Regions from separate parts of the Streptomyces sp. NPDC014864 genome, predicted to be linked through region 1. Evidence: riboswitches for the same ligand, from Rfam matches in the RefSeq annotation. Region 1 holds a riboswitch; each other region holds the start of a gene.
The links. Region 1 has a riboswitch for cyclic di-AMP ahead of ACF1A5_RS25225 (M23 family metallopeptidase). Riboswitches for the same ligand answer to the same signal wherever they lie in the genome.
Positions count from the first base shown of each region.

Region 1 (5,448 bases):
CTGCGCTTCTGGGTGTAGCCGGCGTCCGTGAACACCTTGATCATCTTGTTGTTGGCGGGCAGCACCTCGGCGGTGAAGCGCCGGATGCCGCGCTCGCGCGCGACGGCGGCGATGTGCTCCAGGAGGGCGGAGGCGACCCCGCGCCCCTGGTGCGCGTCCTGCACGAGGAAGGCGACCTCGGCCTCGTCGGAGGGGCCGGTCGCGGCCATGCCGTCGGCGCCGATGCGGTCGTAACGCACGGTGGCGATGAACTCGCCGCCCACCGTGGCCGCCAGGCCCACCCGGTCCACGAAGTCGTGGTGCGTGAAGCGGCGGACGTCCTTCGCGGACAGGCGTGGGTAGGGCGCGAAGAAGCGGTAGTACTTCGACTCGTCCGACACCTGCTCGTAGAAGCTGACCAGGCGGTCGGCGTCGTCGACGGTGATGGGGCGGATCCGTGCGGTGCCGCCGTCGCGCAGCACCACGTCGGCCTCCCAGTGGGCGGGGTACACATGCCGGTCCGACGAGCTCTGCATGGGCCCCAGAGTACGGCCAGGATCTTCCTTTCGGATCAGTGCGGACCCGGGCCGGTGCGGTCCGCGTCCGCACGGCGCGCCCTGGCGCAACGGCCACGGCGCGAGGCAGTCTGTGGAAGGCACATGTCGGGCCGAGGCCGCGGCCCGACGTCCTCCCGGGTCCGGAACACCGGACCGCTCCGGGAGCGCGCCGCACCATATGGAAAACTGGTCTAGACAACCCTGAACACCTGAAGGGCAGCATCACATGGCTGAGCGCCGCGTCAACGTCGGCTGGGCCGAGGGCCTCCACGCCCGCCCCGCTTCCATCTTCGTCCGGGCCGCCACGGCCGCAGGGGTCCCCGTGACGATCGCCAAGGCCGACGGCACCCCCGTCAACGCGGCCTCCATGCTGGCCGTCCTCGGCCTCGGCGCCCAAGGCGGCGAGGAGGTCGTCCTGGCCTCCGACGCCGAGGGCGCGGAGATCGCCCTCGACCGGCTGGCCAAGCTGGTCTCCGAGGGGCTCGAGGAACTCCCCGAGACGGTCTGACCGCCTCACCGCGCACAGGAGGCCGCGTCGCCCTTTCCGGGCGGCGCGGCCTCTTTCGCTCCGGCGGGTCCACCCGGCGTTTCGGCGGGTCCGACGGAATTGGCGTGGACACTCTTCCTGGGACGGCGCTCACCCCTCGGGGCACGCCGAGCGGAAATTCCCGGGGTCACTGAAAAAGGGCAGCCGAAATACACCTCGACCAAATATCCCTTCTTTGTATACGGCGCTCGTGTTAATACCGCGGGCCCGATGTGTTTAGGGGATGTTGCGAAGTCCTCACACGGTCGGCGCGGGGCGCGGCGCCGGGCGGACGCAGCCGGTGCGCGGCCGTCGCGCGCTCGGTGTGCACGGCGGTGACCGTCCGAGCCCGCTCGCCGTCGCCCCGCGCGACGGCGTCCACGATGGCGCCGTGCTCCACCCAGGACTCCACCGGATCGGCCGGCGCCGCGACCGTGTACATCCAGGAGATCTTGTGCCGCAACTGGGTCAGCATCGAGGTAAGCGCGGGGCTGCCGGAGGCCTGGGCGAGCGTCTCGTGGAACCAGCCGCCCAGGGAGCGCAGGTCCTCGCTGCTGCCCCTGCGGGCCCGCTCCTGGCCCAGTCTGACCAGGCCGCGCAGGACCTTCAGATGGGCCTCGGTACGGCGCTGGGCCGCCCGGGCGGCGCCGAGCGGCTCCAGGAGCATCCGCATCTCCAGCAGGTCCGCCGCCTCCTGCTCGGTCGGCTCGGCCACGCACGCGCCCGCGTGCCGCCGGGTCACCACGAAACCCTCGGCCTCCAGGGTGCGCAGGGCCTCGCGCACGGGGACGCGCGAGACGCCGTAGCGGCGCGCGAGGACTTCCTCGGTGAGCCGGCTGCCGCGCTCATGGACGCCTGCGACGATGTCGTCCCGGATCGCCGTGCACACCGAGTGCGCCGGAATACGCATGACCGACCTCCGCCTTAATCCCCGTGAAACGCCGACGATGGACGCCCGTTCCGTGACTCTATTGCAATGAGCCGGAATTTCCGACGGCGGGCCGGAATCCATGGAGTTTTTTTGGACAGCGGGGCATCCGAAACGCCGAAAGCCCCGGCTGCGAGAGCCGGGGCTTCGGATGTGCGGGAGGCGGGCGGCGCCGGGGCCGCGTCAGACGTCGACGCCGTGCTTGCGCAGGTAGGCGACGGGGTCGATGTCGGAGCCGTACTCGGGAGTGGTGCGGGCCTCGAAGTGCAGGTGCGGTCCGGTCACGTTGCCGGTGGCGCCGGAGAGCCCGATCTGCTGACCCGGCACGACCTTCTGGCCCACCGAGACGCCGATGGACGACAGGTGGCCGTACATGGTGTACATGCCGTCGGCCATCCGGATCACGACCTGGTTGCCGTACGCCCCGCCCCAGCCCGTGTTCACGACGGTGCCCGTGCCGACCGCGTGGACGGCGGTGCCGCTGGAGGCGTGGAAGTCGATGCCGGTGTGGGAGCCGGACGACCACAGGGTGCCGCCGGTCTTGTACCCGGTGGAGACGTAGGAGCCGTTGATCGGCGCCACGAAGGTGTTGAGGCGCTTGCGCTCGGCCGCGCGGGCCGCGCGCTCCTTGGCCTCACGCGCCGCCTCGCGGGCCTTGCGCGCCTGCTCGGCGGCCTTCTCGCGCGCGGCCTCCTCGGCCTGCTTCTGGGCGGCGGCCCGGTGCTGGGCGACGGCCTGGGCGTCGATCTTCTCGGCGACGGAGTCACCGATGGTGATGACCGGGGTGAGACCGGTGTCCTCAGGAGCGGGCGTCTCGGCGGCCAGGGCCGGGGCGGCGGAGAGAGTGCCGAGGACGCCGGAGGTGGTGAGGGCGGCGACGCCCACCGCGCGTGCGGTGGTGCGGTGCATCCGGCTGGGACGACGGTGCTTCCCGGTGGCGCGGGTGAACGCCATGCAGACGCTGTTCCTTTCCTTCCTTCTCGCCTACCGGGTTAGCTGACGGGTTCGGAGCAGGAAGGTCTCCTACGGACCCCCTCGCGGCACGCGCGGGCGTCCGATTCACCCCAGGGACGGTGGGTCCCCGGCTCCCCTGGCTCGCGCCGTACGGGGACTCGGCGATGACGGTCCGGTGCCGCGGGCGCGGCGCGTTGCCTGACGGACAGCCGGACCGACGCTAAACGGGCCCGCTTTCAAATCCCAAACGAATGGTGGGTTTTGTAGCGCAGGACACAGGGCAGAAAGGCAGCCTCTCCCTCAATTCGGACATCAGGGAGCCCCGGTGACACTCCGGCCACCGGGGCTCCCTCACGCATACCGCTCGCCGGCCGCCCGCGCGGGTGGGCGCGGACCCGCGCCGTGCGGGCGCCGCGGCCGTCTACTCGGCTGCCACGACGTCGACTTGACCGATGCCGAGGGCCTCGACCGGCTCCTTGATCTGCGCCGCGTCACCGACGAGGACGGTCACCAGGCGGTCCACCGGGAAGGCGTTGACGACCGCCGCGGTCGCCTCCACCGTGCCGGTCGCGGCGAGCTGCTGGTACAGAGTCGCCTGGTAGTCGTCGGGCAGGTGCTGCTCGACCTGGTCGGCCAGCGTGCCCGCCACGGCCGCCGCCGTCTCGTACTTGAGCGGCGCCACGCCGACCAGGTTCTGCACGGCTACGTCCCGCTCGGCGTCGGTCAGACCGTCGGCGGCGAGCTTGCGCAGCACCGCGAACAGGTCCCCCAGCGCCGGGCCGGTGTTCGGGGTGTCGACGGAGCCGCTGATCGCGAGCATCGAGGCGCCCGTGCCGTCGGGAGCGGAGCGCAGCACCTGGCCGAACGCCCGCACGCCGTAGGTGTAGCCCTTCTCCTCGCGCAGGACGCGGTCCAGACGGGAGGTGAGGGTGCCGCCGAGGCAGTAGGTGCCGAGCACCTGGGCGGGCCACACGCGGTCGTGCCGGTCGGGGCCGATACGGCCGATGAGCAACTGCGTCTGGACGGCGCCCGGGCGGTCCACGATCACCACGCGGCCGGTGTCGTCGGCGGTGACCGGCGGCACGGGCCGCGGCTTGGCCTGCGAGCCGCTCCACGCGCCCAGGGTCTCGCCGAGCAGCGCGTCGAGGTCGATGCCGGTGAGGTCGCCGACGACCACGGTGGTGGCCGTCGCGGGGCGGACGTGGTGGTCGTAGAAGGCGCGGACCGCCGCAGAGTCGATGGCCCGGACCGTCTCCTCGGTGCCCTGGCGCGGGCGCGACATGCGCGAGGAGGCCGGGAACAGCTCCTTGGAGAGCTCCTTGGCGGCGCGGCGGGACGGGTTCGCCAGCTCGTGCGGGATCTCGTCGAGCCGGTTGCGCACCAGCCGCTCGACCTCGCTCTCGGCGAAGGCGGGGGCCCGCAGCGCGTCGGACAGGAGACCGAGCCCCTTGGCCAGGCGCGACGCCGGGACCTCCAGGCTCAGGCGGACGCCGGGGTGGTCGGCGTGCGCGTCGAGCGTGGCGCCGGCACGCTCCAGCTCGGCGGCGAACTCCTCGGCGGAGTGCTTGTCGGTGCCCTCGGAGAAGGCCCGCGCCATGATCGTGGCGACGCCGTCCAGGCCCGCCGGCTCCGCCTCCAAAGGCGCGTCCAGCAGCACCTCGACGGCGACGACCTGCTGGCCGGGACGGTGGCAGCGCAGCACCGTCAGACCGTTGTCCAGCGTCTCGCGCTCAGGGGCCGGGAACGCCCACGGCCTGGCCTCGCCCGCCTGCGGCCGGGGGTGGAACTCCATCGTGGCGAGCTCGGTCACTTCGCCGCCTCCTCGGTGTCGTCGGTGTCCGCGGCGTCCGCGCCCCCGGTCTCGGTCTCGGCCGCGACCGGCTCGTAGACGAGCACCGCGCGGTTGTCGGAGCGCAGGCGGGCCTTGGCGACCTCCTGGACCTCCTCGGGCGTGATCTCCAGCACGCGGTGCACGGCGGTGAGCGCGAGCTGCGGGTCGCCGAACAGGACGGCGTAGCGGCACAGTTCGTCGGCGCGGCCCGCGACGGTGCCGAGCCGGTCCAGCCACTCGCGCTCCAGCTGGGCCTGGGCGCGCTCCATCTCCTCGGCCGTCGGGCCCTCCTCGGCGAACCGGGCGAGCTCCTCGTCGATGGCGGCCTCGATGACCGGGACCTCGACGTCACCGGAGGTCTTCACGTCCAGCCAGCCCAGGGAGGGCGCGCCGGCCAGCCGCAGCAGGCCGAACCCGGCCGCGACGGCCGTACGGTCCCGGCGCACCAGCCGGTTGTAGAGGCGGGAGGACTCCCCGCCGCCCAGGACGGTCAGGGCCAGGTCCGCCGCGTCGCACGCGCGCGTGCCGTCGTGCGGCAGCCGGTAGGCGGCCATCAGCGCCCGCGCCGGGACCTCTTCCTCGACGACCTCGCGCAGCTGCTCGCCGATGACCTCGGGCAGGGAGCCGTCGCGGGGCTGCGGCTTGCCGTCGTGCGAGGCGATGGAGCCGAAGT
Region 1 covers NZ_JBIBWT010000015.1:75,758-81,205, forward strand. Annotated here, with positions in the region: gene ACF1A5_RS25210 (GNAT family N-acetyltransferase) at 1-515, opposite strand, end outside; gene ACF1A5_RS25215 (HPr family phosphocarrier protein) at 763-1,044, shown strand; gene ACF1A5_RS25220 (GntR family transcriptional regulator) at 1,277-1,972, opposite strand; gene ACF1A5_RS25225 (M23 family metallopeptidase) at 2,174-2,944, opposite strand; cyclic di-AMP (ydaO/yuaA leader) riboswitch at 2,958-3,118, opposite strand; gene ACF1A5_RS25230 (M16 family metallopeptidase) at 3,366-4,754, opposite strand; gene ACF1A5_RS25235 (M16 family metallopeptidase) at 4,751-5,448, opposite strand, start outside.

Region 2 (5,448 bases), on a different contig from region 1:
CAGGATCTGCCCGGTGACCAGCCGCTCGAACGCCACGGCCTGCACGCGCACCGCCTCCGGACCGAGATCGGCGAGGATCTGCGAGGCCCGGGCGAACAGGAAGTCGCCGGTCAGGACGGCGACCGAGTTCCCCCAGCGGGTGTTCGCGCTGGCCACTCCACGGCGCACCGCGGCCTCGTCCATCACGTCGTCGTGGTACAGCGTCGCCAGGTGGGTGAGCTCCACGACCACGGCCGACGGCACGATCCCCGGCGCCTCCGGGTCACCGAACTGCGCCGCGAGCATCACGAGCAGCGGCCGGAACCGCTTCCCGCCCGCCCGTACGAGGTGCTGGGCGGCCTCCGTGATGAAGGGGACCTCGCTCTTGGTGGCCTCGAGCAGCCCTTCCTCGACAGCCGCCAATCCGGCCTGGACATCGGCTTCCAGAGCCTGGTCCCGCACGCTCAGCCCGAACGGCCCGACGACGGTCACGAGGGGTCTCCTGTCTGCTGGTGTCTGCTGGCGATTACACGGTTTGTCGATAGGTCGCTGCCCTCACTCAAGTCAGCGTATCCGGTCACGTTTCGATCACCGCTAGCGCCCACCTATACAGGCCAGGCGGTATCGGATCACGCCCGGTATGCAAGTGATCCATACATATGACCGCATAAATATCGACTCGCCCCTTTCGATCCCCCCGCACCACGTTCATACACACCCGTACGCCACCCTCCCGCCGAACGACTCGCACCGCGGCACACTCGTGGCACCCGGGTGACACGCGAGCCATCCGCCGACGACGTCCGGCACCGCCCGGATGGATAGGCGCGACGAAGTCCGATTAGTCCACCTTGCTGCCTCAAATCCCCTTGGTCGCAATTGCTCTTCGCCGACTTAAACCGTGAGTTGGGTCACACGATCCCCTCACCTTCCCTCCGGTCGCATACCCGCGCTTCCCCTTTCCTCGCAGGCGAGTTGACCCTGTGCGAACGCAAAGGATCAAGTACCTCATTAGCCGCACATCAAGGTCAATAGGGACGAGCTGTGAATCGCCTACTTGTTCAGGACATGTGCTCTCGCATACGTTCCGGGCCACCGGGCGGACGCCGAATCCTGCCGCCGCCCATGAACCCATCGAACGAACCACGCATGGCAGGAGCGGGGGACCCAGGTAAGTCGCCGGGCCGGACGCCGTACGTCGCACACCGCATGTCGTACGCCGCGCCGGAACGGCTCGGGGTGAAGCCGTGCCCTCAGGGGCCACGGCCGGGCGCCTCCCCGCCCGAACCCGACAGCTCACCTCGCAGGCGACGGAGAGGAATTCACCATGCCTGCCCAGGGTCTGCTCCGCCGTCCCCGCGCCACCCGCCTCGCCCGCGCCCTCGCCGCCGTCGGCACCGGTGCCGCCGTGCTCGCCCTCCCGCTCATCGGCGCGACCAACGCGTCCGCGGCCACCACCTCCGCCCCCGTCACCGCGAGCACACTCGGGTACCCGAACAACCTCGACGGCTGGATCCGCGCGTCGCTCCGGGTCATGGCCAACAAGGGCATCCCGGGCACGTACAACGGCATCCACCGCAACGTCATGCGCGAGTCCTCCGGCAACCCGCTGGCCATCAACCTCTGGGACTCCAACGCGCTCGCGGGCATCCCGTCCAAGGGCCTGCTCCAGGTCATCGACCCGACGTTCACCGCCTACCACGTGCCCGGCACGGCGTGGAACATCTACGACCCGGTCGCCAACATCACGGCCGCCTGCAAGTACGCGGCCACCCGCTACGGCTCCATCGACAACGTCTTCGGCGCCTACTGACGGACGCCGGTGGGCGCTCCAGCGGCGCCCACCGGCCGCCGGGGCGGGCACCCAGCGGCACCCGAGGTGCCAACGGCGGGCGGAGGCCTCCCGGAGCGCCTACCGCCCCGGGAACAACCGGTCGAGGACGACGGCGATGCCGTCGTCCTCGTTCGACAAGGTGATCTCGTCGGCGACCGCCTTGAGTTCGGGGTGGGCGTTGGCCATGGCGACACCGTGGGCGGCCCACTGGAACATGGGGACGTCGTTCGGCATGTCACCGAAGGCGAGGGCGTGTTCACCGCTCAGCCCCAGGTGTTCGGCGGCCATGGCCAGCCCGGTCGCCTTGGTGATGCCGCAGGGCTGGAGCTCGACGGTTCCCGGGCCCGACATGGTGACCGTCGCCAGGGAGCCGACCACCCCGCGCGCGACCGCCGCCAACTCGTCGTCGGACAGCACGGGGTGGCGCAGCAGCACCTTGCTGATGGGCGCGCTCCACAGGTCGTCGCGCCGGTCGACCCGCACGGCGGGCAGCGTCGGGTGCGGCATGAGATACCCGGGCTCGGTCAGCGTCAGCCCGTCCACCCCGTCCTGGTCGACCGCCGCGTACACCTGCCCCACCTCGGCCTCGATCTTGCCGAGCGCGGTCTCGGCCGGCTCCCGGTCCAGGGTGACCGACCACAGCAGGCGGTTCGCCCCGGCGTCGTAGAGCTGCGCGCCCTGGCCGCACACCGCGAGGCCCGTGGTGCCCAGGGCGTCGAGCAGCGGCCGCACCCTCGGCGCCGGCCGCCCGGTCACCACGAGGTGCCGGGAACCCGCGGCCGCCACCCGCGCGAGCGCGGCGAGGGACCGCTCGGACGGGGTGTCGTCGCCGCGCAGCAGCGTTCCGTCCAGGTCAGTGGCGATGAGGGCATATGCGAGGGAGGCGGCCATGATCAGAGAATACGGATCCGCCGCGCCGCCGACTCGACGGGAACCGGACGACGACGGCCGCCGCCTCATTCCCGCCCGCACCTCCTGAACTCCTTTGTATGCGGCGGTTCTTCATCCCGTGCCGGTCCACGCGGCCGTGCGGGGCGTGAGGGCGACGCGGCAGCGGCCGGGAGTGAGGGTGAGCGAGATCACGGCACCACTCCCCGCCCCCGCACCGCTTCCCCTGCACCCCTCACGCCCCGCGCAGTCAGCTCCACACCGCTCCGGGGGCGTGTGCTCAGCCGTGTGATCCCGCCAGGTGGGCGGCCAGCCTCGGGGAGGCGAACTCCGTCCCGCACACGAAGCGCATCACGGGCCCGTAGGAGGCGGCCGCGGGCAGACCCGTGAAGTAGAGACCGGGAACCGAGGAGACGTACCCGGCACCCAGCTTCGGGGTGCCGCGGCTCACCGCCAGTTCGGCACGCAGTTCATGGCCGAGGAAGTCCATGGCAGCGATGTCGACGCGATAGCCGGTCGCGGCTATGACGTGGTCCGCGGTGAGGTCCCGCGTACCGCCGCCGAGAGTGCGCACGGTCAGCGTCGGGCGGCCGTCCCCGATCTCGGCGCGGACGATGGCGGCGACCTCCTGGACCGGCACCTCGCCCTCGAAGCGGTCCCGCAGCCACCACGCGCCGAGCGGTCCGAGGACGCGGCGGACCAGGTAGTGACGGGTCCGGGCCGGGAGGTGGCGGTAGGGGTGCGGGTAATGGCTGAGGGCCCACAGGGACCAGGCGCGGCCGAAGGGCGACTCGGGGCGCAGTCGCGGCTGCCGCCACGGGGGCGCGCCGAAGGCGACCCTGCCGCGGCCCCGGGACACCAGTCGCACCCGCGCGCCGGCCTCCGCCGCGAGCGCCGCCGTCTCCAGCGCGGACTGGCCCGCGCCGACGACGACGAGTTCCTGGCCGGCGAACCGGGACAGGTCGTGATGCTGGGAACTGTGGGAGAGCGGGCCGGTCGGGGTGGGGCCGTCGGGCGCCGCCCCGGCCAGCTCCGGCGGCAGGTGGGCCAGGCCGGACAGGCCGGTCGCCACCACGACCGCGCGGGCGGCGAACTGCTCCCCCGAGTCCAGCTTCAGCTCGAATCCGCCGCCCGGCCGCCGGTCGGCCGACACCACCCGCACCCGCTCCAGGCCGGGCACCAGTCGCTGCTGGAACCACTCGCCGTAGGCGGTGAAGGTCTCGACCGGGATGATGTCCTCGTCCGTCACCAGCCGTCGTGTGCCGGCCGCGTCGCAGTAGTCGGCGAGGGTGTGGCCGCGCTGCGGGGCGTCGATGTTCGAGGCGGCCGGGGTCGACTTCAGCAGCATCCCGGCGGGCATGTGGTCGCGCCAGCTCACCATGGGTTTCCCGAAGACGCGGACCGGGATGCCGCGCCCTCGCAGATGCGCGGCGGTGGACAGGCCATACGGCCCGGCACCGATGACTGCTACCGGTTGGTTCACGAAGTCCCTCCCCAGGACGAACTGTTCGTCACTTCGTGGCCGGCCCGGCCAGCGGGCAGATGGGTGATCGAGCAGGTCAGCCACCCGAACCGGTGGTGCTGCCACGGCGGTTGGTCCGCCACAGCTGATAGAGGTGCTTCGCGCCCGGCCGCACGAAGCGCGCGAGCATCGTGAGGAACGGCAGTGGGTCGTCACCCGCGAACCAGGCCAGCTCCGTCCCGCTCGACCGGGCCGGCGCGTGCGGCGTGGTGTAGCCGCTGCGGCGGTAGGCGAGCAGGGCGGGCAGGTCGATGTTCTCCACGACGTACCGGTGGCCGGCCCGCTGTTCCCCGTCCGGAACGGCGCGTCCGGTCAGATCGAGGTGCATGGCCCGGACGACGTCCACCCCCGACTCGTTCTCGAAGAGCCGGAACTGGGCGCCCATGCGCGGGTTGAAGTCGAGGAGCTTGTACTGTCCGTCGCGCCGGTCGAAGCGCAGGTCCAGGTCGATGATGCCGCTGAAGCCGATCTGTTTGATGAAACGTGCGGCGAGGTCGGCGAGTTCCGGGTTGTCGACGACGTAGGCATGGGCGGTCATGCCCGCGTGCGGCGGCCAGGAGCGGACCTTCACGCCGGTGAACATCGCCAGCGGGGTCGAGTCCGCGCCGAAGTAGGCGTGCACGATCCAGTCCTCGGCCTCCTCCCGCGGAAGGTACTCCTGGAGGATCACCCCCGGCTCCTCGCCCCAGTCGCGGGCGAGCCTCAGCAGGCCCTCGCGGGTGGTGATCCGCGTGGTGCCGCTCACGGCCGGGCGGCTGCGCCGTACGAACGCCTCACGGTTCTTGGCCACCACCGGGAAGCGGGCCTTCTCGGCGAACGCGGCGATGTCGTCGTACGACCGCGGGAAGGCGGCCGCGGGGCTCGGGACCCCGTGTTCCCCGCACAGTTCGTGCAGCCCCTGCTTGCTGGCCAGGCGGCGCGGGAGGCGGGGGGCGACGGGCGGGAAGAGGAAGGGTCCCCCGAGCTCCTCCTGGTGCTCGGCGATCAGGACGGCGGCCTCCTCGTCGGTCGGGACGAGGACGGTGGGCCGGCCGATGCGGCGGCCGATCCGCAGCAGGCCCTCGACCAGACGGTCCGGCTCCTCCGTGCCCCTGGTGGGCCAGACGAACGCGCGGGTGAGGTAGCGGGAGGAGGCGGCTGGGGTGCAGCGGTCCTCCGTGATCGCGTACATGGGGATGCCCAGACGGCCCAGGCTGCGGATCGCGCCGACGCCTCCGTGGTGCAG
Region 2 covers NZ_JBIBWT010000001.1:135,670-141,117, reverse strand. Annotated here, with positions in the region: gene ACF1A5_RS00680 (polyprenyl synthetase family protein) at 1-471, opposite strand, end outside; cyclic di-AMP (ydaO/yuaA leader) riboswitch at 1,173-1,302, shown strand; gene ACF1A5_RS00675 (transglycosylase SLT domain-containing protein) at 1,307-1,792, shown strand; gene ACF1A5_RS00670 (HAD family hydrolase) at 1,892-2,704, opposite strand; gene ACF1A5_RS00665 (FAD-dependent oxidoreductase) at 2,982-4,184, opposite strand; gene ACF1A5_RS00660 (ATP-grasp domain-containing protein) at 4,261-5,448, opposite strand, start outside.
Region 2: linked by a shared signal. The riboswitch ahead of ACF1A5_RS00675 (transglycosylase SLT domain-containing protein) and the one ahead of ACF1A5_RS25225 (M23 family metallopeptidase) in region 1 are both predicted to bind cyclic di-AMP.

Region 3 (5,448 bases), on a different contig from region 1:
TCGGTGGGCTCGGTGCGCGGGGTCGTGGGCGGTGGCGTTTCCATGCCTTGCTTTCTGTGCGTCGGTCCGTTCACTGGTCGGAGGCGTCGGACTTGTCGACTCCGTCCCAGACGTTCACGTACCAGGGGCGGCGGGCCGCCGCCAGGTCGAAGCGCGACTGCCTGGCCCGGCCCGGGTCGACGACCACGAAGCCGGTCTCGCCGGGCAGCACGTAGTGCAGCCGCAGCCGGATCTGCTGCCGGGCGTACGCGTCGTCCTGCCAGCGTGCCTTGAGGTCGCGCAGCTGCTTCACCCGTTCCTGGGCCTGCCGCTTCTGCTGCTGGAGCTCGTCGATCTCGGCGCGCTGGGAGACGTACTGGCGCATCGGGTACGCCAGGGCGACCACCAGCGAGCAGACCACGAGCGCCAGCAGCGCCGCGCGCCCGGTGAGCCGGGAGCGGCGGGCCTGCCGCCGGGTCTGGGAGCGGTAGACGCGGGCCGCGGTCTGCTCGCCGAGCAGCCTGAGCCTGGTCGCGGTGGAGAACCGGTCCCGGTCGGTCACGTCCTCCCACCTCGACTCACTACGCCGGTCACCTCTGCCTCCTGCCGGGGGTCCGGGGGCCGTCCCCCGGGACGGCGCAGTACAGCCATCGTCCCCGCCTCCCGTGGGTCGGCACACACACGCGTACGTCCCCGGACACGGTACGGGACCGGGTACGGGGACGTACGTGCGACTGGCCAGGCCTCACCCGGGGTTGACCCCGGGCCGGGACGGGGTCAGACCTTGGAGACCTCGACGTTCCCCTTGAAGCGCGGGAACGCGCTGCGGCCGGCGTACACCGCGGCGTCGTCCAGGATCTCCTCGATGCGCAGCAGCTGGTTGTACTTGGCGACGCGCTCGGAGCGGGCCGGGGCGCCGGTCTTGATCTGGCCGCAGTTGGTGGCGACGGCCAGGTCGGCGATGGTGACGTCCTCGGTCTCGCCGGAGCGGTGGGACATCATGCACTTGAAGCCGTTGCGCTGGGCCAGCTCGACCGCGTCGAGGGTCTCGGTCAGCGAGCCGATCTGGTTGACCTTGACCAGCAGCGCGTTGGCGGCGCCCTCGTCGATGCCCCGGGCCAGGCGCTCCGGGTTGGTGACGAACAGGTCGTCGCCGACGAGCTGGACCTTGTCGCCGAGCTGGTCGGTGATGGTCTTCCAGCCCTCCCAGTCGTCCTCGAACAGCGGGTCCTCGATGGAGACCAGCGGGTACGCGGCCACGAGCTCGGCGTAGTAGTCGGTCATCTCGGCGGCCGTGCGGGCCTTGCCCTCGAAGAGGTAGGAGCCGTCCTTGTAGAACTCGGACGCGGCGACGTCGAGCGCCAGGGCGATCTGCTCGCCGGGGGTGTAGCCGGCCTCCTTGATCGCCTCGAGGATGAGGTCCAGGGCCTCGCGGTTGGAGCCGAGGTTGGGGGCGAAGCCGCCCTCGTCGCCGAGACCGGTGGACAGGCCCTTGCTCTTCAGGACCTTCTTCAGGGTGTGGTAGACCTCGGTGCCCCAGCGCAGGGCCTCGGAGAAGGACTCCGCGCCGATCGGGGCGATCATGAACTCCTGGATGTCCACGTTGGAGTCGGCGTGCGAACCGCCGTTCAGGATGTTCATCATCGGCACCGGCAGCAGGTGCGCGTTCGGGCCGCCCAGGTAGCGGAAGAGCGGGAGGTCGCTGGCCTCGGAGGCGGCGTGGGCGACGGCGAGGGAGACGCCGAGGATGGCGTTGGCGCCGAGGGAGCCCTTGTTGTCGGTGGCGTCCAGGTCGAACATGGCCTGGTCGATCAGGCGCTGCTCGGTGGCGTCGTAGCCGACCAGCTCCGGGCCGATCTGCTCGATGACGGCGAGGACGGCCTTCTCGACGCCCTTGCCGTGGTAGCGGCCCGGGTCACCGTCGCGGAGCTCGATGGCCTCGAAGGCGCCGGTGGAGGCGCCGGACGGGACGGCGGCACGACCCGTGCTGCCGTCGTCGAGGCCGACCTCGACCTCGACCGTGGGGTTGCCTCGGGAGTCCAGGATTTCCCGGGCTACGACGACGTCGATGGACGGCACGAGCATCTCCTTCGTGGATGTGACGCTGGTTGTGCGGGGCTGGGTGCCTTGCGCCTAGAGCCTAACCGCCACGGGCCGCCGGCCGACCGACCGACCGTCCCGTGGACAGGCTGACCGTACCCATTGTTCACGCGCGGAACAAAGAGGCCGGGGAAACCGGGACCACGTGGAGAGACAAAAAGCCCCGCCCCGGGTGCGTACGGGGGAACACGCACCGGGGCGGGGAGCCCGTGAGGGCGGGAAGCGGCCCCTCGCGTGACCCCAAGGGGGGCGAGGTCACGCGCGGGAGGGGCCGGTGGTCCGGCTAGGGGGCCGCTGTCACTTCAGGTGCAGCTGCTGGCCCGGGTAGATCAGGTTGGCGTCCTGGACGATGTCCTTGTTCAGCTCGAACAGCTTCTTCCAGCCGCCCTGCACCTTGTGCTTCTGGGCGATGGTGCTGAGAGTGTCGCCGGCGACCACCTTGTACTCGCCGTCACCCTTCTTGACCTTCTTGCCGGTCGGGGTGGTGACGGTCTTCTTGGCGGCCGGACGCGTCGCGGAGCGGTTGGCGGCCTGCTTCTCGGTGGAGCGGGTGGTGGTGCTCTTCGTCGAAGTGCCGGTGCCACCGTTGTACGGGGTGCTGGACAGGTTCTTGCCGCAGACCGGCCAGGCGCCCTTGCCCTGGCTCGCGAGAACCTTCTCGGCGACGGCGATCTGCTGCGACTTGCTGGCCAGGTCGGCGCGGGAGGCGTAGGCGGTGCCACCGAAGGCGGCCCAGGTGGAGTTGGTGAACTGCAGACCGCCGTAGAAGCCGTTGCCCGTGTTGATGGACCAGTTGCCACCGGACTCGCACTGGGCGACCGCGTCCCACTCGGAGGCGGTGGCGGCGGAGGCCGTGCCGGTCGCCATCAGCGGGGCGGCGACGGCGGCGCCGGTGACACCGGCGAGGGCGATGGCACGGGTGGCCTTGGACGGACGACGGTGCTTGCCCTTGCTCGAAAACAGCATGGTGGATCCCCTCACCGACGCCTGCGAGGTGAGCTGTCGGGTTCGGGCCGGTTGAGTTGCCCGGCCGTGCCCCTTGCGGCGCACGGCTTCACCCCTAGCCGGTCCGGCTCAACCGCCGGACACGGCACTTACCTTGGGTCCCCCGCTCCTGCCTACGGCGCATGACGCGACGACTGGTCCCGGGCGGCCGCTGGCAGGATTCGGCGTTGCGACAGCCGGGGCTCGTGGTGACGAGCGGACACGACCGTAGGCACGCGATCCGGGGAATTTCAAAGACGATCAGGGCTTCTGAGACCCATCCCACACTTTCACCTAATCGGACATTAGGTGCTAAATGCTCCCCGAACTCCCCCTACTTTTGGGTGGTTTCGGTAGGGAGATCAAGGGTCTGACCGGCGAAAATGTGATTCGGGTCGGCGCCGATCGCATCCTTGTTCGCCGCATAGAGCGAACGCCATCCGCCGTCGAGGTCAAGGGAGTCGGCGATGGACGCGAGCGAGTCCCCGGCACGGACGGTGTACGAGTCGTCCACCGTGGCGCGCGCGTCGGCGTCGCCGCGCGAGGCGTGCCGGCCGGAGGAGGTGTCGAACCGGACGTCGGCCGGGTCCTCGGCCGCGCTGCCGCCGCGGTGCCGGCCGCCGCCGATGGAGCCGGTGTCCACCAGCGCGGAAGAACCGCCGACTTGGGCGTAGTTGTCCGAGTAGTCCACCTCGGGAGACATCGAGGGTGAGCTGCTGGAGTCATGCGATGCACCGGCATCAGCGGATGTGTCGGACTTGCCCGATTCACCCTTCGCGCCGGACGGCGAGGACGACGAGGGCGAAGTCGAGGGCGTAGCGCTGGACTCGTCGGAGCCGGACGAACCGGACCTGTCGCGCGAAGAGCCGGACGAACCGGACGAATGGGAGATGCCCGGCGCCATGTTGGACAGTCCCGAGTCGGTCGAACCGGACGAATCGGAGGAGTCGGACGAGCCGGACGAGTCACCCCCCAGGCCGGTGTCGACGTTCGCCGCGCCGGAGTCCTTGGTGAGGCCGGACAGCAGACCGCAGGTGGGCCAGGCCCCGGGACCCCGGTCGGCGAGTATCTTCTCGGCGACCGATATCTGCTGGGACCGGCTGGCCTGGTCCGCGCTCGGGGCGAAGGAGACGCCGCCGTACTTCTCCCAGTCGTCCTGGGTCAACTGCAATCCGCCGTAGTAGCCGTTGCCGTTGTCGGCGCTCCAGGAGCCGCCGCTCTCGCACTCCGCCACCTTGTCCCACGTGGTGCCCTCGGCCGCGCTCGCGCCGGAGGCGGCGAGCAGCGGAAGGGCGATGGCGGATCCGGTCACACCGGCCGCGACGAGGATGGCCGGGGCCTGGCGGGGGCGACGGTGACGGCCGTTCCCGGGGAGCATGCGGAAGCCTTTCGCGTGACAGCGGTGACCGGCGCGGCGGGAAACGCTCTCCGCCACGCTGAAGCGTGAACGTAGCGGGTGCCGATCACTTGTCACAAGTTCATGCCGCGCAGATCACGTGAAGATCACATAGTTGAGAGCGTGTCACTTTTCCTTCACCGGCGCACCGGCCGGGGGACGACACCTGCCGTACTCAGCCAAGGGGCGTGAACCGGACGGGCAGCGTGCGCAGGCCGCGCATGATGAGCCCGCCGCGCCAGCGCAAGTCAGCCGGGTCCGCGTCGAGTCGGAGGTCCGGGAGCCGGGTCAGGAGGGTGGCGAGCGCGGTCTGGCCCTCCAGCCGGGCGAGCGGGGCGCCGAGGCAGTAGTGGATGCCGTGCCCGTAGCCGAGGTGCTGGTTGTCGCGCCGGCCGAGGTCGAGCACGTCCGGGTCGGCGAAGCGCGCGGGATCCCGGTCGGCGGCGGCGAGGACGACGAGGACCGGGTCGCCGGGCGCGATGTCCTGGCCGCCGATGGTGAGCGGCCGGGTGGCGAACCGCCAGGTGGCCAGCTCCACGGGGCCGTCGTAGCGCAGGAGTTCCTCGACCCCGCTCTCCAGCAGGCCGCGTTCCCCGGCCGCCAGCGACTCCTCCAGCCGACGGCGCTGCCCGGGATGGGTGAGCAGGGCGTAGGTGCCGTTGCCGATGAGGTTGACGGTCGTCTCGAAGCCCGCGAAGAGGAGGATGAAGGCCATCGCGGCGGCCTCGTTCTCGGTGAGGTGCTCACCGTGGTCGGAGGCGCGGATGAGACCGGAGATGAGGTCCTCGCCCGGACCGGGCTCGGCCGGGAGCGCCGCGCGCTTGCGGTGGATGAGGTCGGCGAGATAGCCGCGCATCCGCTTCACCGCCCGGGCGACCCCGCCCCGCGGGCCTCCCCCGTGCCGGATCATCATGCCCGCCCAGTCCCGGAAGTCGTCCTGGTCCTCGCGCGGGACGCCGAGCAGGTCGCAGATGGCGTAGATGGGGAGC
Region 3 covers NZ_JBIBWT010000009.1:88,931-94,378, forward strand. Annotated here, with positions in the region: gene ACF1A5_RS18410 (DUF501 domain-containing protein) at 1-44, opposite strand, end outside; gene ACF1A5_RS18415 (septum formation initiator family protein) at 71-541, opposite strand; gene eno (phosphopyruvate hydratase) at 757-2,058, opposite strand; gene ACF1A5_RS18425 (transglycosylase family protein) at 2,377-3,045, opposite strand; cyclic di-AMP (ydaO/yuaA leader) riboswitch at 3,049-3,215, opposite strand; gene ACF1A5_RS18430 (transglycosylase family protein) at 3,398-4,441, opposite strand; gene ACF1A5_RS18435 (cytochrome P450) at 4,635-5,448, opposite strand, start outside.
Region 3: linked by a shared signal. The riboswitch ahead of ACF1A5_RS18425 (transglycosylase family protein) and the one ahead of ACF1A5_RS25225 (M23 family metallopeptidase) in region 1 are both predicted to bind cyclic di-AMP.

Region 4 (5,448 bases), on a different contig from region 1:
GCTCGTCGCCCGCGACCACCCAGGAGGCCCAGAGCGTGTGCTGTGTGTTGCGCAGCCGGCGACCGCAGAAGTGACGGGCCGGCGTCGCCGTCAGCGTGAGCCCGCCGACCTCGGCGGCCTCGTGCCAGTCCAGCTCGCGCAGGCGGTCGGCGGACACTCCCCAGTGCTCGAGGTGGGCGCCGACGCCGAGCGGCACGGCGAAGACCGTGTCCGTGCCGGCCAGTTCCTTGATCGTGGGCAGGTCCAGGTGGTCGTAGTGGTCGTGCGAGATGACGACCACGTCGACCGGGCCGAGCGCGGCGAGCGGCAGCGGTGCCGGGTGCAGCCGTCGGGGCCCGAGGAACGGGAACGGGGAGCAGCGCTCGCCCCACACCGGGTCGAACAGCACTCGCTGCCCGTCGATCTCCGCCAGCACGCTGGAGTGCCCCATCCAGGTCAGCCGCAGGCCGGTGGCCGGGGGCCGGGACAGGTCGGCGAGCGTGGTGGCGTGCACCGGCACGGTGCCGGAGGGGGCCCGGCGGGGGCGGGCGTCCTTGTCGAAGTAGAGCTTGGCGAAGGCCGCCGTCGAGCCGGAGGGCCGGGTGCGCGTGACGCCCCCGGGGTTCTGGAAGACGCCGTCCTTGAAGTGGGGCGACCGGCGGATGCGCGCCATGCGCTCACCGCCGGGGGCCGCGCCGAGGGCCGCGGGCTGCAGGGCGCGGAGCCCGGAGCTCAGGGAACGGAAGCCGGCCACGGTACCTCCAGGTGGAGTCGGTCAGATTTTCCATTATGGAGGGCCGCCGCGCGGGGCCCTCCGGCAGCCTGCCGTCCGCCGCGGCCCGCGGGACGGGACGAGGGCGCGGGAGGACCCGCGAGCCGTGCCGCCGTGCGCGCCAAACGGGCGGGATGCGGGGGGAGTTAGGGTGACCGCGTGGCGAGAGTGCGGTTGAGCGTGGCGGAGCGGCGCGAGGAGCTGCTGCGGGCCGCCATCGGGCAGATCGAGGAGCGGGGCGTGGCGGCGGTGCGCATCGCCGACGTGGCCTCGGTGCTCGGGGTGAGCAACGCGCTGGTGCTCTATCACTTCTCGACGAAGGAGAGGCTGGTCGCGGCCGCCTTCGCCCATGCCGCCGAGGACGATCTGGCGCAGCTGCGCAAGCTGCTGGGCCGGCGGACGACGGCGCTGCGGCGGCTGCGGGCCGCCGTCCGCTGGTACGCCCCGACCGGGCAGGCCAAGGGCTGGCGGCTGTGGATCGAGGGGTGGGCGGCCGCACTGCGCGAGCCCGCCCTGCGGGAGGTCGCCCAGGGCCTCGACCGGCAGTGGAAGGCGGCGATCGCCGAGGTCGTCGCGGAGGGTGTGGCGGCGGGCGAGTTCCGGTGCCCGGACCCCGGAGCCGCGGCGCTGCGTCTGACGGCCCTGCTCGACGGGCTCGCCGTGCAGCTGACGGCGTACGGCGGCGGGATCTCCCGCGCGCGGGCCCGGGAATGGGTCGACGAGGCACTGGCTCGGGAACTGGGCCTGGAGCGGGAGGCGTTGACGAACGCCGGACGGTGAAGCCGAGCCGTGCACAGGCCCCGGCGCGGGCCGGGGCGAGTGCCGGCCGGTACGGCGAGGGGCACGGCTCCACGCCGGGACGCCGTGCCCCTGTGCTCCGGCGTGCGCCCCGGTCCGGGGCGGCCGCCGGCCGCCCTCACGCCACCGTCGTGATCCGGCTCCTGATGTCGGCCGGCGACAGCGTGCCCTTGGCCGTCACATGGTCCCCGGAGGACTGGCCGCGCAGGCGGCGGCCGATCCACGGCACCAGGAACTCCCGGGCCCACTGGACGTCGTCGCGCCGGATGCCGAGGGCGCCGCGCGGCGGCAGCGGCGGCCAGGGCTGCTCGGGGTCGGCCGGCACGTCGAGGCCGAGGACCTGGCCGGCCCGCAGCGCCACCCGGGTGTGCCCCTCCGGCGACAGGTGCAGCCGGTCGTGGTCCCAGGCCCGGCGGTCCTGGACGGCCTTGAGGGACCACAGGTCGAGCACCGGGCAGTCGTAGCGGTCGGCGATGGCCCGCACATGACCGTTGTAGGTGGCGATCTTGCCGCGCAGGTGCTTGAGCACCGGCACGCCCCGGGTGTCGAAGCCGGTGGTGACCATCACGGTGCCGGCCGCGGCGGCGAGCCGGGCGAGGGCCTTCTCGAACCGCTCCGCCACGTCGTCCGGGTCCGTGCCGGGACGGATGATGTCGTTGCCGCCCGCGCAGAACGACACCAGGTCCGGGGCGAGTTCCACGGCCCGCGGGACCTGGTCCGCCACGATCTGGTCGAGCAGCTTGCCGCGCACGGCGAGATTCGCGTACTGGAAGCCGCCCTCGGGACGTCGGTCCGCGAGCAGGACCGCGAACCGGTCCGCCCAGCCGACGAACGCCCCGTCGGGGCCGGGGTCGCCGACGCCCTCGGTGAAGCTGTCCCCCACCGCCACGTACGACCCGATCACTGCTCTGCTGTCACTCTTCGAATCGTCTGCCACATCGGCCCATGATTCACCTTGGAATGTGACCTACGCGACCGTAGGCAAGGGTTGACGGACGGTGAGATAAGCCACTGGGTGAATGTGGCCGAACAGGAATAGAGCACACCGAAGGCCGGACCCGGGGGGTGTGGGTCCGGCCTTCGGCGGCGTGCCGGGCAGGTGGTGGCGGGGGCGCGTGCGTCAGGCGACGGGGGCGCCGTGCGCGCGCAGGTAGGCGACCGGGTCCACGTCGGAGCCGTAGTTCGGCGTCGTGCGGATCTCGAAGTGGAGGTGCGGGCCGGTCACGTTGCCGGTGGCGCCGGACAGACCGAGCCGCTGTCCCGGGGTCACGGCCTGGCCGGCCGAGACGGAGAGCGCGGACAGGTGGGCGTACTGGGCGTAGTGGCCGTCCTGGAGCCGGAGGACGACCTGGTTGCCGTACGCGCCGCCCCAGCCCGCGGAGACGATCGTGCCCGCGCCGACGGCCTTGACCGGGGTGCCGGTCGGGACCACGAAGTCGACGCCGGTGTGGTAGCCGCTGGACCAGTGGCTGCCGGCCACGTGGTAGCCGGTGCCGACGGCGGCGCCGGTCACCGGCAGGGTGAAGGCGGTGGCTGCGGTCCGCTCGGCGCGGGCGACCGCGGTCTTCACCTGGGCGGCGGAGACGGTCTTCGCCTTGGCGGCGGACGAGCCGGCGGTCGCGGGCTTCGGGGCCGCGGGCGCCCGGGTGGCGCCGGCGGCCGCGTGACCGAGCGTCAGCTTCAGGCCCGGGTGGATCAGCGAGGGGTCGTCGCCGACGGCCCGGCGGTTGTCCTGGTACAGCTGCTTCCAGCCGCCGCGGACGTGCTGCTTCTCGGCGATGCCCGACAGGCTGTCGCCGGCGCGGACGGTGTAGGTCCGGGCGCCGGCGCCCTTGGCCGCGGGCGCCTTGGCGGCCGCCGGGGCGCTGCGGACGGTCTGCTCGGTGACGGACTGCGCGGGGGCCGCGTGGGCTCCCGCGGCGCCTATGAGGGGCAGTGCGAGCACGGCGCCACCGGTTCCGGCGGCGGCGAGGACGCGGGTCAGGCGCTGGGTCTTCGGACGGCGGTGCTTACCCTTCGCGGGCATGGCGGATTCCTCTCCGGCGCCTGCGAGGTGAGCTGTCGGGTTCGGGCTGGAGATGCCCGGCCGCGCGGGACGCGACTTCACCCCTAGCCGTTCCGGAGACCGGAACAGGCGGTTGTACCTGTGGGTCCCCCGCTCCTGCCGTGCACGGGTGGGTGTGCGGGCCCCGGACGGCGGCAGGATGAGGCGTCCGTCCGGATCGGGGTGGAACGTAAGCGAGCGGGATGTGTTCGGACAAGCGGCGGGTTCCGCTCAGAGGGGCTCATCGTGATCCAATTCGGGCAAAACCCGTGACGCTCCGTGCATTGGATCAGCGCCCTCTTGGTCAACCCGCAGAGAGGGCGCCGTAATTACGTGGACATGGCGGACCACCGTGGGTCACGAGTATGACGCTGCTCACGTCACCTCCCGTCAGCAGCCCCCAGGGGCCGACGAGTTGGGACCTAATAGCTCAATACCGATAAATTGCCCATATAGGACAGGAAGGCGAAAGAAGGGCGGTGGATCGCCTGGGCCGTCGCCGCGGAGCGGGGCAGCCGCCGACCGGGAGGCTTCCTCGCCCGTGGCCAGGCCGTTGCCCTGGGAACCCATGTCGTATCGTCGGAAGGCGCGCCCGCCGACGAGCCGTGACGGCGGGCCCAGGCCCCGCCTTTCGGGCCGGGCCGACCGAGTGGGAGGAGCCCCCGTGACGCAGCAGGTCCCGTCGACCGAACCAGAGCTGGCCGGAGTGCGCAACTTCCGCGACGTGGGCGGGCTGCCGACCGTGGACGGACGGCGGGTGCGGCACGGAGTGCTGTTCCGCAGCGGCCACCTCGCGCACGCGACGGACCGGGACGCGGCCTTTCTGTCCTCCCTCGGCCTGCACACGATCTTCGACTTCCGCAACGCGGCCGACAAGAAGCTCGAGGGCCCGGACGTCGAGCTGCCCGGCGTGCGCAACGTCAACCTGCCGCTGAGCGACCCGGCAGACGGCGCCGAGTTCTGGCGGATGGTCCGCGACGGCGACCTCGACCAGCTGCGCACGATCCTCGCGGACGGCAAGGCGGCGAACCGGATGATCGCCTCCTACCGCATGATCATCACCGAGCGCACCGCCGAGCACTCCCACGTGCTGCACGCCCTCGCGCAGGACAGCGTCCCCGCCCTGATGCACTGCGCGGCGGGCAAGGACCGCGCGGGCCTGTCGATCGCCGTGACCCTGCTCGCCGTGGGCGTGGACGAGGACGCGATCCGGGCGGACTACCTGGAGTCGAACGCCAAGCACCGCCGCTACAAGGTGCACCGCAGCAGCAGCGCGGCCTCGGCCTACTCCCCCGAGGTCATGGAACTGCTCGGCCCGCTCCGGCTCCCCACTTCGCGCTTCCCCCTTCGCGTGTCCCTACTTGGCGCCCACCTCGAACAGCAGCCAGACGAACGCCGCGAAGACGTGCCCGACGGCGATGTAGATGATCAGCCGGATCCACAGGGCTCGCGGGAACTTCTCTTCCATGTCACTCATGACTTGTCTCCGGTGTGGGGGCCCAGGCACAGCGCGGCCGTGGGGCTCTGCAGCAGGGTGTGGACAAAGAGCAGATCGGCCCCGTCGGGATCCTCGGCGGCGATCCGGTGCGGGGTCAGCGAGTCGAAGTGGGCACTGTCGCCCGGTGCGAGCAGGTGCGCGGTGTCCCCGAGGCGCAGGCGCAGGCGCCCCTTGAGGACGTACAGCCACTCCTCGCCCGGGTGCACCCGCACGACGTCGCCCTGGGAGCCGTGGGGCACGTGGACCCGCAGGGCCTGCATCCCGCGGCCGGGCGCGCCGGCCTGCCAGTACGTCCAGCCGCCCGCCCGCGTCGGTTCCATGTCCGCAGCGCGCACCACGGCGTCCGGGGCGGCGACG
Region 4 covers NZ_JBIBWT010000028.1:3,821-9,268, reverse strand. Annotated here, with positions in the region: gene ACF1A5_RS31990 (MBL fold metallo-hydrolase) at 1-733, opposite strand, end outside; gene ACF1A5_RS31985 (TetR/AcrR family transcriptional regulator) at 911-1,531, shown strand; gene ACF1A5_RS31980 (SGNH/GDSL hydrolase family protein) at 1,668-2,453, opposite strand; gene ACF1A5_RS31975 (peptidoglycan DD-metalloendopeptidase family protein) at 2,670-3,575, opposite strand; cyclic di-AMP (ydaO/yuaA leader) riboswitch at 3,580-3,736, opposite strand; partial or broken gene ACF1A5_RS31970 (tyrosine-protein phosphatase) at 4,258-4,914, shown strand; gene ACF1A5_RS31965 (DUF6126 family protein) at 4,951-5,070, opposite strand; gene ACF1A5_RS31960 (helix-turn-helix domain-containing protein) at 5,067-5,448, opposite strand, start outside.
Region 4: linked by a shared signal. The riboswitch ahead of ACF1A5_RS31975 (peptidoglycan DD-metalloendopeptidase family protein) and the one ahead of ACF1A5_RS25225 (M23 family metallopeptidase) in region 1 are both predicted to bind cyclic di-AMP.